2 regions of the Collinsella sp. CLA-AP-H1 genome follow, and region 2 is predicted to be linked to the other one. Evidence: riboswitches for the same ligand, from Rfam matches in the RefSeq annotation. Region 2 holds a riboswitch; the other holds the start of a gene.
The links. Region 2 has a riboswitch for thiamine pyrophosphate ahead of thiC (phosphomethylpyrimidine synthase ThiC). Riboswitches for the same ligand answer to the same signal wherever they lie in the genome.
Positions count from the first base shown of each region.

Region 1 (8,728 bases), on a different contig from region 2:
ATCAGCTCGTTGACCACGTCGTCGTCAAAGGTGCAGCGACCGTTAAGCTTGCCACACTGGCCGCAGCCGATGCAGTCGCGAATGGGCTTGGCGCCCAGCTGAAATACCTCACTATCGATGCCTTCGGCTTTAAGCTGCTCTGCAATCTCGGCGAGCGCCCGGGCGGTGTTTCCGTTTGCCTTGGGACTGCCGTTGACCAAAAGAACCTTCATCGCAAACTCCCTCTGCTGTCGGTGACTTCTGCAGAGGATTATCGCACGATGGGGGAGGCGGTGTGGGCGCGGTGCTAATCCAGTTTGGTACCTGGCACCTGCACGGCTTTCCCGAGCAACGCTTTGAGCTCGTTCAAAATCGAAACGGGCTGACGGTCGACGCCGTCCAGATGGAGCGTGGCCACGCGAATGGGCGGCTGATATTCAAATGGGCCAAAGAGCACGGGCGAACCCAGGAACCGCTCGATTTCCTCTGCAATCGCATCGGTTTCTTCGGGATCAAAGTCGTCGAAAAGAGCCACGAACATCGGCCCCGTCGAGCGGAACATACGACCCTTACCGCGCGAGCATTCCACCAGACAGGCGGCACATTCTGCCAAAACGCGGTCGCCCGCATCAAAGCCAAAGCGGGCATTGACCTGAGCGATATCGTCGATTTTGATGGCGATCAAACCAGCCTTGCGCGCCACGCGACGCATTTCGCCAATGGCGTTGACCAGGGCGTGAATATCGCCCAAGCCGGTCACGGAATCGGTCGTATCTGCCAAGCTTCGGTTGATGATAATGCCCACATACATGCCGGGCTCGGTATCGGTGCCGTCCAAGCGGTAGCCCGTGCAGTCGCAAAGCACGTATTTTCCGGTGGCATCCATTACGCGATACTGCATGTAGTGGAAGTGCCACGTGCCGTTTATCACCATGTCGAGCTCGACACGTACGTTGTCGCGGTCCTCGGGATGAACGCGGGCGAGCCACATGTCGAGTGAGTTAAAAGGGTGCTGGGAGGGCAGGTCAAAATCGCGCACGGCGTTAACCGACCATTGCGATTCTCCCGTATCGAGATTGAGGATAAACGGATAGCGCGTCTCGGAGCTCATGGAGATCGCTTGGAACACCCGGTCGTTGCAGGGAAGCTGATCGACGATTGGGCGTTGCGGCGCGTCATCGTCTTTCGGTTGCTGCACACGATGCATAAGCTTATAGCGATACATCTTGCGATCGGCATCCATTGTCATCTGGCGACGCGTGTCGCCAGCAAGTGGATCGACGCGCGAGCAGCCAAAGCTAAAGCTGCCGATCATGGGCGCCTTGCCACCTGAGCTCGCCTCGATCAGCCTGGTACGTACCTGCTCCAAGCGCTGCTCGAGTTCAATCTCGTTTGCGGAGAGCGAGATGAGCACAAACTCGTCTCCACCGATACGGAACAGCATCTCATCGTGCTCCATGGTTTCGGAGAGCGTGCGGCAGATGCTCAGAATATAGCGATTGCCTTCGGCGTGGCCAAACCTATCATTGCAATGCTTGAGATGGTCGATGTCAATATAGGCGCAGGTGAAGGGGTCGCCTTTGCGCCAGAGTTGCTCGACGTGACGGTCGAATCCGTTGCGGTTGCCCAAGTTGGTGAGCGGATCGATATAGGCGTTGCGCTCAAGCAGCTGGCGCTCTTGTTGCAGGATGGCATGCGTCTTTTGCAGTTGCTCGCCAACGGCGCGTAGCCCAGCAGGCAGCGCGGCAACATCGAGTTCGGCGGTCGAGACGCCGTTCGCAAGTCGCTGAAGATAGGCAATAATCGATTGCTCGCCCAGGCGATACGACTCGTTCATGATGGATAACCTCCTTGGGCGGAACAACGGTTTGTATCATATCCCCAATTCGGTTTGAATTGGGGATATAAGTTAGCTAATGGAGACAAATATCCCCTTCGACGGTGGCGTTTTGCGCGCGAGCGTATCAGTTGTTATTGCCGCCATCGAGCAATGCCTCAAAATCCTTCGCCTGCATGGGGCGGTAGTAGAGGAAGCCCTGAGCGTAGCGGGCGCCCATTTGTCGTAGCATGTTCGCCTGCTCATTTGTCTCGACGCCTTCGACCACGACGGGCAGATGGAGCGACTGCGCCATTTCGAGCATCGATGAAATGATTTGCGTGCTGCGGCCTTGATCGCGGTCGGTGGGCACAAAGGTGCGGTCGAGCTTGATGACGTCGACGTTGACGTTCTTGAGCATCGCGAGCGTGGACTGGCCGGTGCCAAAATCGTCCATGTAGGTCGAGAAGCCACGGGTGTGCAGATCCGCGGTCAGCTTATCCACGGCCTCGGACTCTCCGGTATAGGCGGTCTCGGTGATCTCGATGTGCATGAGTTCGGGCGGCAGGTTGTACTGGGCGGCGAGCGACCCCATATGCTCGGCGACATCGCAGGCAAGAATGTCTACGCGCGACACATTGAGGGAAATCGGAACCACGCGAAGTCCTCGATTGAGGCGCTCGCGGAGCCACATGGCGACGCCCTGCCAAACATATTTGTCGAGCGTCACTACAAAGCCGCTTTCCTCGAGTGCGGGGATAAACGTTGCGGGCGAAATGAGAGAGCCGTCCTTGTTAATCCAGCGGGTGAGTGCTTCGGCGCCAATAATCTCGCCGGTTTCCATATCGACCTGGGGCTGAAGATAGTACGTGATGCGACCATTTGACAGCGCGTACTGGAATTCGGTCAGCGTGCGGTTGAACACGATTTCGCGCTTGTACTCCTCGGGGCAAAAAATGGCAATGCGCTCCTTAAAGTCGTTTTTTGCGCGCCGATTGGTAAACATGGCCTTTGCCTGCGCATCGATGGTGATCTCCTCATTGGAATCGATGGGGTAAACGCCCATGGACGGCCAAAAACCTACGCCGCCATCATACCTGGCTACTGCCTCGCGAACGCGGTTGTAGATTTGATGGACGGTGATGTGCTTAAAGGGGATGAGTACGCAAAAGTCATCTTGGCCCCAGTACCCTGCGACGCCCATGTCGGCATTCTCGATGTCCTTGAGGACCGTGCCCACATCGGCAAGCAGGCGGTCGCCTTCGGCCTGTCCATACCATTCGTTAAACAGGCGCATGTGGCCCATGTCGACCGTGGCGATGCACCAGGCGCCGTCGCGTCTTGCCTCGAGAAAAGCGTTGGCGCGCCGCATAAACTCGCTGGGTCGATAGAGACCCGTGAGCGAGTCGATACGTTCGGCGATGGCGCTTTTGCGCTCAGCCTCGGGTATGGGGAGGCTGTCGTTGGGAACAAGCCCGCCGGCCGTGCGAAGGCGACGGTTGAGTTCGCCTAAAACGGCGGTCGCTTGATGGGTTAAGTGCTCGTAAAAGGCCGGGACGACAAGGCAGACGGGAGTAATGGTGTCGCCTGCGATTCGAACAGGAGCGAAAACGGCCTCTTTAAGGTGGCGGGTCAGTTGCTCGAATGCCTCGTGGTCTAGGTTGTTGCTGAGCACGACGAACTGAACGCTTCGTGAACGGTAGACCCGGCTCCTGCCGCGAGTGATCGACAGCATACGGCCTGCGTATTCGGCAAGCATGTTGTCGACGGCCTCGGCCCCGTAGAGCTCGTTGAGCTTTGTCGTGCTACGAACGCGCACCGCTATAAGCCCTGTCTCGCAACGATCGCGGCGGCAGGCGTCGATGGCGTTGGCCAGCATGCGCTGCGTTCCGAGGCCTGTGGCGGCGTCGACGGTTTCGGCAAGTGAGTGGTTGACGAGCTCGCCGACATAGAGCGAGGGGACATTTCCGTCGCCGTCGATACGAAACCCGCGAGCACGGCAAAGGACGTAGTCGCCGACGGCGTTGCGCACACGATACTGCATGACGCGACGGTGCTTGGTGCCGTTGTAGACTTGGTCGATGTCGTTGATGCAGGCCTCAAGGTCGTCGGGATGGACGCGCGTTTTCCAGTAATCGCGACAGTTGTCTATGTGCTCCGAGGGAAGGCCAAGATCGCGCAAGGCACCTTGTGACCAAAGGGTGCGATGTTTGTCCAAGTTCTCGATAAAGAAATATCGGCCCTCATTGAGCATCGAAAAGGCGTCAAAAATTCGATCGCTTATTTCGAAGTCGTCGGCGTGAACTTGCGTGATATTGCGTCGATCGAGGTGCATGGCATGACGTAGCTTGTAGTCGTACATGCGATGGTCGGCATCGAGCGTCATGCGATTGGAAGCTTCGCCCAGGGCGGGGTCGGCATGTGACACTCCGTAGCTAAACGAGTGGGGCATCTCGGAATCGTTGTTTTTGAGCAGAACCGTTCGGCAGTGTTTCAGACGTTCGGCGAGGTCGTCCTCGGTTGCAATCGTAGATAGGATGGCAAACTCGTCGCCGCCTATGCGAAACGCCGCTTCGCCCACCTTCATATACAGATTAAGATAGAGACTTACCTGCAAGATATAGCGGTTGCCCTCGTCATGTCCAAAGACGTCGTTGCAGTGCTTGAGATTGTCGATATCGATGAACGCCATGGTAACGGGGGCGTCCTGCTCCCAGAGCTCCTCGAGGGAACGGGCAAAGCCGCCACGGTTGCCAAGCCCGGTAAGCTGGTCGGTAAAGGCGGTCCTGATCAGATCCTCCTGCCGCTCGAGAAGGTCGCGGACGGTCTTTTCGAGCGTTTCGGTGTAATTGCTGACAGTTTCCATGTTCTAAGTGGCTTTCTGAGGTCGGGGCGGATTGCGTCGGGCGAGCTCGTTGTGTACACGCGTCGTTGCTCAGCGCTTTGCATGTATCCAGGCCCCCGCCTTGCCGCGTTGTTGAGTTAATTTGCCGGCTAATGTTCGCTGTTGATAACAGCTGAGTAGTGTAAACAATAGTGCACAATTATATATGGGTGCACATGCTGTGGGCGGCTATTGTTCGACAAGCGGTAGCGCGACGATGCGATGTTCGATAAAAATGCGACTGGGACGATATATGTTGACGGGTATACTTGTCCCGTTTGAATTTGTGGGGACGGAGATGGTCGCATGGCACAGTCAAATACGACGCGCACGGTGGGGCTGGCACTCGAGGGAGGCGGCTACCGCGGTATGTATACGGCGGGCGTGCTCGACGTTTGGATGGAGCACGGCTTAACTTGCGACCATATGGTGGGTGTCTCGGCGGGCGCGGCGTTTGGCTACAACTTTAAATCGCGCCAGATCGGCCGCGCCATTCGCTATAACAAGGCCTATTGTGCCGATAAGCGCTATGCGGGTGTAGCAAGCTGGCTGCGGACCGGCGATATGTTCAATGCCGATTTTGCCTATCACGAGGTGCCCATCGAGCGCGATCCCATCGATTTGGAGACATATCGCGTCTGCCCCATGCGGTTTACGTGCGTGTGTACCGATATCGAGACGGGCAAGGCCGTCTACCACGACCTGCCCTATGGCGATGAGCACGATATCGAGTGGATCCGGGCGTCATCGGCGATTCCCGTGGCGACGCGCCCTGTCGCCATTGAGGGCCGTAAGTACCTGGATGGCGGCGTGGCTGATTCTATTCCCAGCGCATGGCTGTTTGCGCAGGGGTATGACCGTAATATCGTGGTACTCACGCAGCCGGCGGGCTTTGTAAAGCAGCCCAACAGCGTGATGCCCATGCTGCGTCGCGTGTTCCGTCACTATCCGGAGTTTGTCGCAGCGCTCGAGCATCGGCATGAGGTCTACAATGCCACGCTCGATGACCTGGCACGTCGCGAGGCCGCCGGCGAAATCTTTGTGGTGCGGCCGAGCGAATCGGTGAAGGTGCCGTCGCTGTGTCGCGAGCCCGATGAACTTGAGCGCATCTACCAGATTGGTCGCCGCGATGCGGAGGCGACTTTGCCGGCGTTGGAAGCGTATCTGGCGGGGTAAGGGTCGCATGTGGAAAGCGCATCCCGGAATGGAGGTCCAAACTGGGATGCGCTTTCCATTGCTGAAGATGTGAGGCTGCGAATCGGCTGCTCGGCTTATGGCTATGCCTGCTGCCAGGTGTCGACAAGCTCCTTGGCCGCGGCGTAGGGGTCATCGGCGCTGCAGACGGCGCTCACCACAAAGAAGCCGTTGACGCCGGTGGCCTTAAGCTGCGGCAGGTCGGCTGTCTTAACGCCGCCGCCCACCACGATGGGCACGGGGCTTGCCGCGTGGAGTGCGGCCAGGTCCTCAAAGCTCTTGGTGATGATAGAGCCGTCGGCCGCGCGTCCGCAGTCGCGCTTGGTCTCGGTCTCGTGGAGCGGGCCGATGCCCAGGTAGTCGACCAGGCTCATGTCGGCGGTCTTGACGTACTCGAGCATCTCCTCACAACGGGCCGAAAGGCCCACGATGGCGTCGGGGCCCAGCAGCTTGCGACAGACCTCGACGGGAATATCGCTTTGGCCCACGTGCACGCCGTCGACGGCAATACCCTGCTCGCGCGCGGCGAGTACACAGTCCAGACGGTCGTCGATTAACAGGGCGACCTGACCGGTCTTGCCGGCCTGTGCGATTGCCTGCGCGGCGTCGCCGGTCAGCGCAATGATCTCGCGGGCGCTTGCCACCTTGGAGCGCACCTGGATGCAGGTAAAGCCGGCGTCGAGCGCCTGGGCCACCACATCGCCCACGGGGCGTCCCAGCGTATTTTCGGGGCCGAGTACCAGATAGGCCGAGATATCAAGGTTGTCGCGGATGCTCATCGTGCTTCCTCCTGCTTTTTGATCTGCGCTTCCATGCGTTCAAGCTTGCCGGTCATGGTGTCGGTAAATCCGGGCCGAATATCGGCTTTGAGCACGACTTCGGTGCGGATGCCCTTGCTCGCCAACACAAAGGTTGCGTCGCGCACGACCTGCATGACCTCGTCCCAGTCGCCCTCGATCTCGGTGAACATCGAGGTGGTGCGGTTGGGAAGGCCGCTCTCGCGAATGACGCGCACGACCTCGGCGACCTCGGCGGACAGCTCATCGCCGGTGCCGCACGGGGCGATGGCCACAGCGACGAGCGTGTTCATGCTGGCATTGGTTGCGGGCTCGGACATGGCCTATGCCTCCTCGAGCTCGAGCTGGTTGTTGGCGATGTCCTGGGCGCTCGCGCGGTAGAGCTCGTCGATAAAGGCGACCTTAAAGCTCGCCGGGGCATCGGCGACGGCGGCAGCACGCGTGCCAGCGACGTTGTAGACGGCGGTACCGCAGACTGCCGCCGTAAACGGATCGGCGGCACAGGCGTACACGGCCAGTACGCCGCCTTGCGAGCAACCGCAACCGGTGATCTTGGACATGAGCGGGCTGCCGCCGTGGGACTTGGCCACGGTCGTGCCGTCGGTAATCAGGTCGACTTCGCCCGAGACCACAACGGCGCCGCCGGTGTAGCGGGCGAGCGCCACGGCGGCATCGCGGGCGGCGTCTACCGTGTCGGTGGTATCGACACCGCGTACGCGGCTCAGATCAGCCGCCTCGCCCTCAAGACCCCACAGGCCGGCGAGCGCGATGATCTCGGAGGCGTTGCCGCGCACGATGGCGGGCTTGTACTGCTTGAGTTCGTTTACCAACTGGGTGCGCAGACTACCGATACCCAGGCCCACCGGATCGAGCACCCAGGGCTTGCCGGCGTCGTGTGCCGCCTTGGCCGCGCGGGGAATCGTTTGCTCGTAGATGGGGAAGAGCGTGCCCATATTGAGATAGATGGCGCCGCCGCCGGCAACGAGCGCCTCGCCCTCGTCGGGCAGATAGACCATGGCGGCCGATCCGCCCACGGCGAGCTGTGCGTTGGCGACAAAGTCGATCGTCACCGTGTTGGTGATGGAGCCGGCCATCGGATTGGTGGCGCGAATTTCCTCTACGGCCTTGACCATATGTTGCTTAAGCTGTTCCGAATCAATCACTGCACATGCCTCCTTGGCATAGAAAAGGGGCGCTGTGCATAGACAGCGCCCCTGTAAAGGCGGCATGCTCCCTACGCCAGCATTAACTGACAGGTTCAAAGGATTGGGCCCCATGCCCTCTCAGCCTTGTGGTTTGCACCGCCGGCACTCCCGCATCGAATCTGTTGTTCCCTATACTAGCGCACCTGCCAAAAAGGGACAGGTTTATTTTGGCAGGTCGTTACAATAGGTAGGACCGATACGAATGGGGGCCTTATGATTAAACTTGTGCTGACCGATATGGACGATACACTGATTCCAGCCGGGCATGACGGCGCCAGCGACTACGCCATTGAGGGTATTCATGCCATGCAGGCGGCGGGTCTGCACTTTGGGCCGGTTTCGGGTCGTCAGCCGTCCGCGATGGGCTGGATGTTCAAAAACCGTTCCGAGTGTTTTTCGACCGGTGCGTTCTGTAACGGCCAGGTGATGTTTGTCGGCGGCGAAGTAGTCGCTTCGCGCGCAATCGACAACGATGCTCTGATGCGTTTGGCTGACTATCTGGAGCAAGAGACCGACGATACATTTCTAAAAGTCTACAGCCTGGGCGATGACTTTTGGGGCAACGATGCCTATTGCGTGACGAGCAATCCCGAGCGTGTGCGTCGCGCTATGGAGTCGGGCGGCAATGCGTGGCTCAAAGGCGAAGAGGCCCCGTGTCGTCCCGTCGTCGATGGCGCGCCGGTGTTTAAGGCGAATATCTGGAGTGCCCGTTCGCGTGAGGAGCTCGCGGAGCTACGCGAGCGCGTTGCCGTTGAGGTACCGGAACTTTCGCTTGTGTTTCCCAACAACCGAGTGCGCCTGTTCGACATCCTTCCGGATGGTTGGGACAAGGGCTGCGCTGCGCTGGAGCTGG
Region 1 is NZ_JBBNKO010000005.1:127,482-136,209, forward strand. Features, by position in the region: gene AAAV44_RS04530 (flavodoxin family protein) at 1-212, opposite strand, end outside; gene AAAV44_RS04535 (diguanylate cyclase) at 287-1,816, opposite strand; gene AAAV44_RS04540 (EAL domain-containing protein) at 1,944-4,661, opposite strand; gene AAAV44_RS04545 (patatin family protein) at 4,986-5,855, shown strand; gene AAAV44_RS04550 (thiamine phosphate synthase) at 5,957-6,652, opposite strand; gene AAAV44_RS04555 (thiamine-binding protein) at 6,649-6,990, opposite strand; gene thiM (hydroxyethylthiazole kinase) at 6,994-7,833, opposite strand; TPP riboswitch at 7,885-7,995, opposite strand; gene AAAV44_RS04565 (HAD family hydrolase) at 8,089-8,728, shown strand, end outside.
Region 1: it holds a riboswitch for thiamine pyrophosphate, as region 2 does, so the genes downstream of both, thiM (hydroxyethylthiazole kinase) here and thiC (phosphomethylpyrimidine synthase ThiC) in region 2, are expected to answer to the same signal.

Region 2 (8,728 bases):
GGAGCGTCCTCACCAGCACCCTCTGCGCCGCGCGCCGCAGGCAACGCCATCTGCAGATACGTATCGGCAAGATATGCCTCATCGAACTCGGAGCGATCGGAATCCAGCAGATAGGCAGCGACCACGGTATCGAAGATACGCGTGGAATCGGCAGCGAGCGGATCCATGAGCTCGGGCTCAGAAGAATCGATGGGCGAAAGCTCGTGCAACAGCACCTTCATATCCGGGCTCGCCACGCGACCCTCCATAAACAGACGCGCGAGCACGCCAGCAATCACGCCGTGAACGAAGTTGAAGCCCTCAACCTCAGCCGCCGCGCAGCTGTCGCCCTCCTCGAGCGCGAAGAGGCCCTTGGACGTCGCCAACCACAGCGTGCGCGTCAGTCCAAAGAGCGCGCCCTCTTCCTTGTCATCGTCCACCACGGCGGCGACCCACTCGCCCGCCTCGATCGCACGCGAAACCTCGGACGCCACGTCAGCAAGCGCCTCGGCATCGCCGGCAGCGGTGCGCTCAATCGTGGGCATCTCAAACGTTCTAGCAGCGGCAGCAGCGCCACCCTCGCCGCCGATCAGCGCCAAGAAACGGTTCTGCATGGCGGTGATACCAAGCGTGCCCAGCGCCGCGGACACTTCGTCGGCAGAAAACGCCGGGAAGGACGTCGCCTCAAAATCGAGCTCGACGGGCGCATCGGTGCGAATGGTTGCGACCTTGCGGCTCAGCAGCGCATCGTCGATGTGCGCACGCAGGTTCTCGCCCATCTTGCCCTTGACCTCGTCGGCATGCGCGATGACCTCGTCCAAGCTGCCGTACTGTGCGATGAGCGCGCTCGCCTTTTTGGGGCCGATGCCCGGTACGCCGGGAATGTTGTCCGACGTATCGCCCTTTAGACCGTAAAAATCGGGCACGAGCGCCGGCGTAATGCCGTGATACAGGTCATCCACGCTCTCGGGCGTCATGATCGCCACGTCGGACAGGCCCTTACGGGTCGAGACCACGTTGACGTGCTCGGTAACTAGCTGATACATGTCGCGATCACCGGTCACCAGCAGCATGTCACAGCCGGCCTGCTCGCCCAGGCGCGCCATAGTACCCAGGATGTCATCGCCTTCCCAGCCCTCGGACTGCAGAATCGGCACGTTGAGTGCGACGAGCAGCTCCTTGATCATAGGGAACTGCGCATGCAGATCGGGGTCCATGGGCGGGCGCTGCGCCTTATACTGCGGCAGCATCTCCATGCGCACGCGCGGCTTGCCCTTATCAAACGCCACGACCACGCCGTCGGGGTTAAAGGCATCGATCATCTTGAGAAACATGTTCAGGAAGCCGAAGATCGCGTTGGTGGGGCGGCCGTCCGGCGCGTTCATGGTCGGCGGCACGGCGTGGAAGGCGCGATGCATGAGCGAGTTGCCGTCGATAACGGCAAAGGTACGGCGCTTGTCAGACATATTGAATACCTCGCTTTGGGCTGGGCACGGTTTGCTCACTCCAGTTTACACGCTCCCCGCCCCGCGGCCACCTCACATCAAGCTCCCCCGCCACCGTGAGCCCGCGCGTGATACGATGGCTCACGGTACATCAACCAGCACGATCGATCCGAAAGGAGCCTGCGTCATGGAGCGTCCCTGCGCATGGAAAAAGTACACGCCACAGCAAGTCGAGGAGCTCGAGGAGCTTTGCCGCGGCTATAAGCAGTTTTTGAGCGAGAACAAGACCGAGCGCCTGTGCGTCAAGACCGGCATCAAGATGGCCGAGGAGGCGGGATACGTCGACCTGGAGACCGTGATCGCCGAAGGCCGCGAGCTCAAGGCAGGCGACAAGGTGTACGCCGCCAATCACGGCAAGGACCTTATGCTCGTCAACCTGGGCACCGCCCCGCTCGAGCAGGGCTTTAACATCCTGGGCGCCCACGTGGACTCGCCGCGCCTGGACCTTAAGCAGAATCCCGCCTTCGAGGCCGGCGACATGGCCTACCTCGACACGCACTACTACGGCGGCGTCAAGAGCTACCACTGGGTGGCCTCCCCGCTTGCACTCGTGGGCGTCATCTGCAAAAAGGACGGTACCACCGTCGACATCAACATCGGTGACAAGGCCGACGATCCGGTCTTTACCATCTCCGACCTGCTGATCCACCTCTCGAGCGAGCAGATGGCCAAGCCCGCCAAGGACGCCGTCGACGCCGAGATCCTCGACGTGATCGTGGGCGGCCGTCCCGTCAAGTTCGATGAGGACGACAAGGACGCCCCCAAGGAGCCCGTCAAGCAGATGTTCCTGGACATCCTCAAGGAGCAGTACGACGTCGAGGAGGAGGACTTCCTCTCCGCCGAGATCGAGGTCGTGCCCGCCGGCCCCGCCCGCGACATGGGCCTCGACCGTTCCATGATTCTGGGCTATGGTCACGACGACCGCGTCTGCGCTTACCCCTCCATGCTCGCCCAGATCAATGTGGCCAATGTCGAGCGCACGAGCATCACGCTCATCGTCGACAAGGAGGAGATCGGCTCCGTGGGTGCCACCGGTATGACGAGCCGCTTCTTCGAGAACACCGTCGCCGAGATCATGACGCTCGCCGGCGAGGATAGCCCGCTGGCCCTGCGCCGCGCACTCGCCCGCAGCCGCATGCTCTCCTCCGACGTGTCCGCCGGCTTCGACCCGGGCTATGCCGGCAAGTTCGAGACCAAAAACGCCGCCTTTATGGGTCGCGGCCTGTGCTTTAACAAGTACACGGGCAGCCGCGGCAAGGGTGGCTCGAACGACGCCGACGCCGAATACGTGGCCCTCGTCCGCGACATCATGGACGAGGCAGGCGTGGACTTCCAGACCTGCGAGCTCGGCCGCGTCAACGCGGGTGGCGGCGGCACCATCGCCTACATCATGGCCAAGTACGGCATGAACGTCATCGACTCCGGCGTTGCCGTCCTGTCCATGCACGCCCTGTGGGAGGTCGCCAACAAGGCCGACATCTACGAGGCCTACCGCGGCTACAAGGCCTTCATCGAGCGAGCCTAACCAACCCTTCATCAGTTGCGGTGAAATACGGACTAAACTGGCCCATAAACGGCCAAAACAGACCGTATTCCACCGCAATTTCTTTTTTGGCAGAGGAGAGTTCATGCTGCAGGTCATCATTTCGCCCGCCAAGCAGATGCGCGCGGCCCAAGATGCTTTTGAAGTCCTGGGCATCCCACCCTTTGTGCGCGAGACGGCTCGCCTCCACCGCGCACTGCTAGATATCGAGCGGAATGAAGGCAGCGGCGGCCTGCAGGCGCTGTGGAACGTGAGTGACAAACTGCTGGGGCCTTGCCTCAACACCCTGCATGAGTTCGGGCCCATCCTGAAAAGCGGCGATCTCGACAATCCCGCACTCGCTCGCCACCTCTCCCCTGCCGTCATGTCCTATCACGGCATTCAATACCAGAGCATGGCACCCGAGGTGATGGATTCCGCGCAGCTCGCATGGCTGCAAGACCATCTGTGGATCCTCTCCGGCCTCTACGGGTGCGTTCGTCCCTTTCATGCCGTCGAACCGTATCGGCTGGAGATGGGCGCGAAGCTCGCCGTTGACGATGCCCGAGACCTCTACGCGTTTTGGAGCGACAAGCTCGCGCGGGCTATCGCCCCGGCAGGCTCAAACACCACGATCGTCAACCTCGCCAGCGTAGAGTATGCCAAAGCCGTTCTGCCCCACCTCGCGGGCGACGCCACGGCCGTCACATGCCTCTTTGGCGAGGGTATCCGCAACGGGAAGCCCATCCAACGGTCGACCGCCAGCAAAAAGGCGCGCGGCTCCATGGCGCGGTGGATGGCAGAAAACAAGCTCGAGGATGCAAGCGAACTTACCGCATTCAACATCGGCTATCGACACATCCCCGAGCTTTCAGACAAAAACACCCTGGTTTTCATGAACGCGCAGGCACAATAGACCCGCCGTTTCCAAACACCTCGTTACTCCGCCAAGCCATCGGCCTTTGCAATCTCGCTCGTCGAGCCATCTTGGTAGGTAATCTTAACGTGCTCCACCTCGGATACCGCAGCGCCCGCCGGGGGCTCCAAGCGCCATTCCGTCAGCGCAATGTCCATGGTCGTGGGCACGTCCCCTTGATCTTTGAGCTTCACCGTCATCGTTTTGAGCGTCGCATCAAACGTCACGCGTTCGATTTCTTCGCCCGGAATAGACCCGCCGCTCAGCTGCAGCTGCACAAACTCGTCGCGCGGATACCAATAGTCGCCCGGTGCGGCAACCGTGTTGCCACCAGAAACTTTCATGGTCATAATCGGCAGGCCCTCGTCGGCTTCAAACCCCCAGGTGGCGCCGCCAGGACCGCCGAACGTCCAGATACAAAAGGCAATCACCAGCACGGCAAGCACCGCAAAACCAATCGCGACCAACCCATGGTGCGCACGGCTTTCCTCGGCCGATACATCCCATTGCGTCTCTCGATATAGATGCTTGTCTTCCATGTACGCCTCCCCACAGGCACGCTCGTTAGGCCAATCGTACCCATTCGAGCTATACTTGAGCCCATTACATAAACGGGGAGCTTGCAGGACAAGACGGCAGGCTGAGACTGGGCGCGCCCGCCCTGACCCGCAAACCTGATATGGGTAATGCCAACGAAGGGAGCCGTGCCAATGAGCACACAGACCGAGCCCAAGCTCGTCACGCAAATCGACTTCGCCCGTGCCGGGCAGATCACGCCGCAGATGAAGGAAGTCGCCGAGCGCGAGCATCGCGACCCCGAGTACATCCGCGAGCGCGTGGCCGACGGCCGCATCGCCATTCCCGCCAACATCGTGCATATCAAAAAGGGCATGCGCGCCTTTGGCGTCGGTGAGGGCCTGTCCACCAAGGTCAACGTCAACCTGGGCATCTCGGGCGACAAGGCCGATGCCGCCGAGGAATGGAAGAAGGTCAAGATCGCTGAGGACTTTGGCGCCGACGCCATCATGGACCTCTCCAACTCGGGCAAGACGCGTCAGTTCCGCCAGCAGCTCATCGACGAGACCCCGCTCATGGTGGGCACCGTCCCCATGTACGACGCCATCGGCTACATGGAAAAGCCGCTGGTCAAGCTTACCAAGGACGACCTGTTCGAGGTCGTGCGCGCGCACGCCGAGGACGGCGTGGACTTTATGACCATCCACTGCGGCATCAACAAGTCGGTCACCAAGACCTTTAAGGAGACCGGCCGCCTCATGAACATCGTGAGCCGCGGCGGCTCGCTGCTGTTTGGTTGGATGGAGGTCACCGGCAACGAGAACCCCTTCTATGAGTTCTACGATGAGTTGCTCGAGATTTGCCACGAGTACGACGTGACGATTTCGCTCGGCGACTCCTGCCGCCCGGGCTGCCTCTACGACTCCAACGACGCCACCGAGACCGCCGAGATGATCGAGCTGGGCAAGCTGTGCAAGCGCGCTTGGGCCGCCGGCGTCCAGGTCATGGTCGAGGGCCCGGGTCACATGGCGCTCGACGAGATCGCCGCCAACATGAAGCTACAGAAGCGCCTGTGCCACAACGCCCCGTTCTATGTGCTCGGGCCGCTGGTGACCGATATCGGCGTGGGTTACGACCACATCACCGCTGCCATCGGCGGCGCCATCTCCGCCAGCTCCGGTGCCGACTTCCTGTGCTACGTGACACCGGCCGAGCACCTATGCCTGCCTAACGCCCAGGATGTGCTCGACGGCCTCATGGCCACCAAGATCGCCGCACACGCCGCCGACATCGCCAAAAAGGTGCCCCACGCCCGCGACATGGACGACAAGATGGGCCAGGCACGCCGCAAGCTCGACTGGGACGCCATGTGGAAGTGCGCGCTCGACCCGGTTACGGGCAAGAAGCGCTACGAGGAGTCCCCCGCCGCCACCGAGGGCACTTGCACCATGTGTGGCAAGATGTGCGCCGTCCGAACCGTCAACAAGATCTTCGAGGGCACCACGATCGACCTCGGCATGGAGGACTAGCCCTGTCGCCGCGGCCGCCTCTGGCGGCGAGCTGGCGCCTGTCAATTGTTGACGTGTGAACATTTGCTTACGTTTGCGTAAAGATTGCATCGCCCGCCCGGGTTCGACATAGAGTCGTCCCGGGCATCTTTATAATGCTGGCTTAAAGACCCATTTGATTCCGACCGAACAAGGGAGCGAACATGGATCGTAGTAAGGTACCTGCCGTCCTGTCCATCGCGGGATCCGATTCCAGCGGTGGCGCCGGCATTCAGGCCGACATCAAAACCATCACGGCGCACCGCCTGTATGCCGAGACGGCCATCACCGCCATCACAGCGCAAAACACACTGGGCGTTACCGCCGTGCAGAACATCTCCCCGGATATTGTCGCGGCGCAGATCGATGCCGTTTTTGACGATATCCGCCCCAACGCCGTCAAGATTGGCATGGTTTCCTCTGCCGAGATTATCGATGTTATCGCCGACCGCCTGAGCGCTTGGAACGCGACAAACGTTGTCGTCGACCCCGTCATGGTCGCCACCTCGGGCGCGCGGCTGATTGCCGAAGATGCCGCCGAGGCGCTCACCCGCCGCCTGTTCCCGCTAGCGACGGTTATCACGCCCAATATTCCCGAGGCCATGGCCCTGCTTGACTACGAGGTCGACTCCGAGCGCACGCAGCAAAATGCTGCCATGCTCCTCACCCGCCGCTTTGGTTGCGCATCCCTCGTTAAGGGTGGGCATCTTGTCAACGAGGCCAACGATGTACTGGCCGAACCCGCGCCGCTCGATGACGAGGGCAACCATCTGGGAGATCCACTCACCACGTGGTTCCGCCACAAGCGCATCGAGACCGAAAACACACACGGCACCGGCTGCACACTCTCGTCCGCCATCGCCTGCGCGCTGGCCCAGGGCATGGATCTTGCCGACGCCGTCAACGCCGGCAAGGCCTACCTGACAGGCGCTCTGGCCGCCGGCCTGGACATGGGCAAAGGCTCTGGCCCCGTCAACCACATGTGGCAATATTAAGATTCGCAGCCCAAGCCACCGTAAAGGCGCCCGTCCCCTTTGCGGTGGCTTGGGGTCGCGCTACTCTCCGAGCATCTCTTGGAGCTTGGCTGCCACGGCGTGGCCCAGGCTCTCGTGGCTTTCGGGCATCATGTGCAGATAATCGATATCGCCCGGCTCGGCAAAATCAGCGGCATTCAAAAAGTCGCAGCCAAACTGTTTAGCAGCATACGCATAGTATTCGGCAAAATGCTCCGAGGCCTCGACGGAGCGCTCGTCAAAGTCGGTCATGTACACATCGGCGATCTGCGGTTTAATCTCGATAGGCGCCATCAGCAGAATACGCGGGCAGGGCGCGGCTTCGGTCCAGGGAAACGCGCGGACGGTGCGAATCAGCGCCATGGCACCGTCAGCGATATCGGCAGCCCCCACGCTAAAGACCGTCTTGCAGTCGTTGGTGCCCAGCATAATCACGATCGCATCCAGCGGCTTATGAGCCTCGAGCAGCATCGGCAACGCGCGGATGCCGTTGAGATTAGTGTCCAGATGGCACATGTCGTCGCGTACCGTCGTGCGGCCGTTGAGGCCTTCCTCAATCACGTGCCAGCCCTCGCCCAGGTCGTGCTGGGCCACGCCGCACCAGCGTACATCGTGCGCATAGCGTACCGCGGTGCCGTCGCGCATGCCCGCCGGATCATAGCCGTAGGTATTGCTGTCGCCAAAGCACAGAACGTTTTTCATCGTAAGCCCTTCCTCTAGTAAAAAGAAAAAGTCGGCGGGAGCAGTCTCTCCCGCCGAATCGACCTATCTGTCAGCACATACCGATTACAGGTACTTGCGCCAATCGTCATCGTCTTCATCGTCCTCGGCGGCAGCCTGGGCCTGCTCGGCGGCGCGGGCAGCCGCGGCGCGGGCGGCAACCTGGGCATAGGACTCCTCGTTGCGCTCGGGGAACTTTGCCAGCACGTGCTCGAACTTGGCGAAGTCCTCGTCCCAGCGCGTAGAGGGCACAGCAAAGAAGACCTGCTTGACCTTGAAGTCGCCCGATGCGAGCTCCTTGCGGAAGAGCTCGGCCACGGCCTCGGCGTCAAAGCCGTTGTTGTCGCAGCCCCATGCGCCCAGCACGAGCTTCTCGCGACCCAGCTCGTCGCAGATGGCAAGCACAAAGCGGATGCGATCGCGCAGAGCGTCCAGCAAGGCATCGTCGCTCACGCGGTACTCCTGGCGAGCACGCTTGGCGTTGGGTGCAGCGGCGACGATTACGTCGGCATAGGCGTGCACATGGTTGCGGTCGAAACGCACCGCGGGCACCACCAGCGCACGGTTGCGGTACAGCTCACAGTTGATGTTGCGGCGACGGTTCTCACCGTACCACTTACGCTGCTTATCGAGGACGTTGTACAGATACGAATCGGCGCAGAGCGTGGCCTCCTGACCCAGATAGCCCTGGATGTAGCCGCCGCCCGGGTTGGTGAACGAGGCAAAGGCGAGCACGGCCATGTCGCAGAATTGCGCGTAGCCTCGGCCGTTATCCAGAATGGCCTGCGTGGCAGAGGCGTCGAGCACGGTGACCTCGGGCAGGACCGAAGCGGGCTCCTCGGCGGCAGGCGCGGACTCGGTCTCCGTGGCCTCCTCTGCGGGCGTAGGCTCGGCCGTAACCTCGGTCTCGGCGGACGCAACCTCAGCGGTCTCGGCCTCGGCGGCCTCAGACTCCTCGGCAACCTGTTCCTCGACAGCGTCGGCCGCTTGGGCCTTGGCCTTCATCGCCG
Region 2 is NZ_JBBNKO010000003.1:65,328-74,055, reverse strand. Features, by position in the region: gene polA (DNA polymerase I) at 1-1,445, opposite strand, end outside; gene AAAV44_RS02690 (aminopeptidase) at 1,612-3,009, shown strand; gene AAAV44_RS02685 (YaaA family protein) at 3,113-3,922, shown strand; gene AAAV44_RS02680 (hypothetical protein) at 3,946-4,461, opposite strand; TPP riboswitch at 4,525-4,640, shown strand; gene thiC (phosphomethylpyrimidine synthase ThiC) at 4,633-5,967, shown strand; gene thiD (bifunctional hydroxymethylpyrimidine kinase/phosphomethylpyrimidine kinase) at 6,150-6,980, shown strand; gene AAAV44_RS02665 (SGNH/GDSL hydrolase family protein) at 7,041-7,700, opposite strand; gene AAAV44_RS02660 (TIGR02452 family protein) at 7,785-8,728, opposite strand, start outside.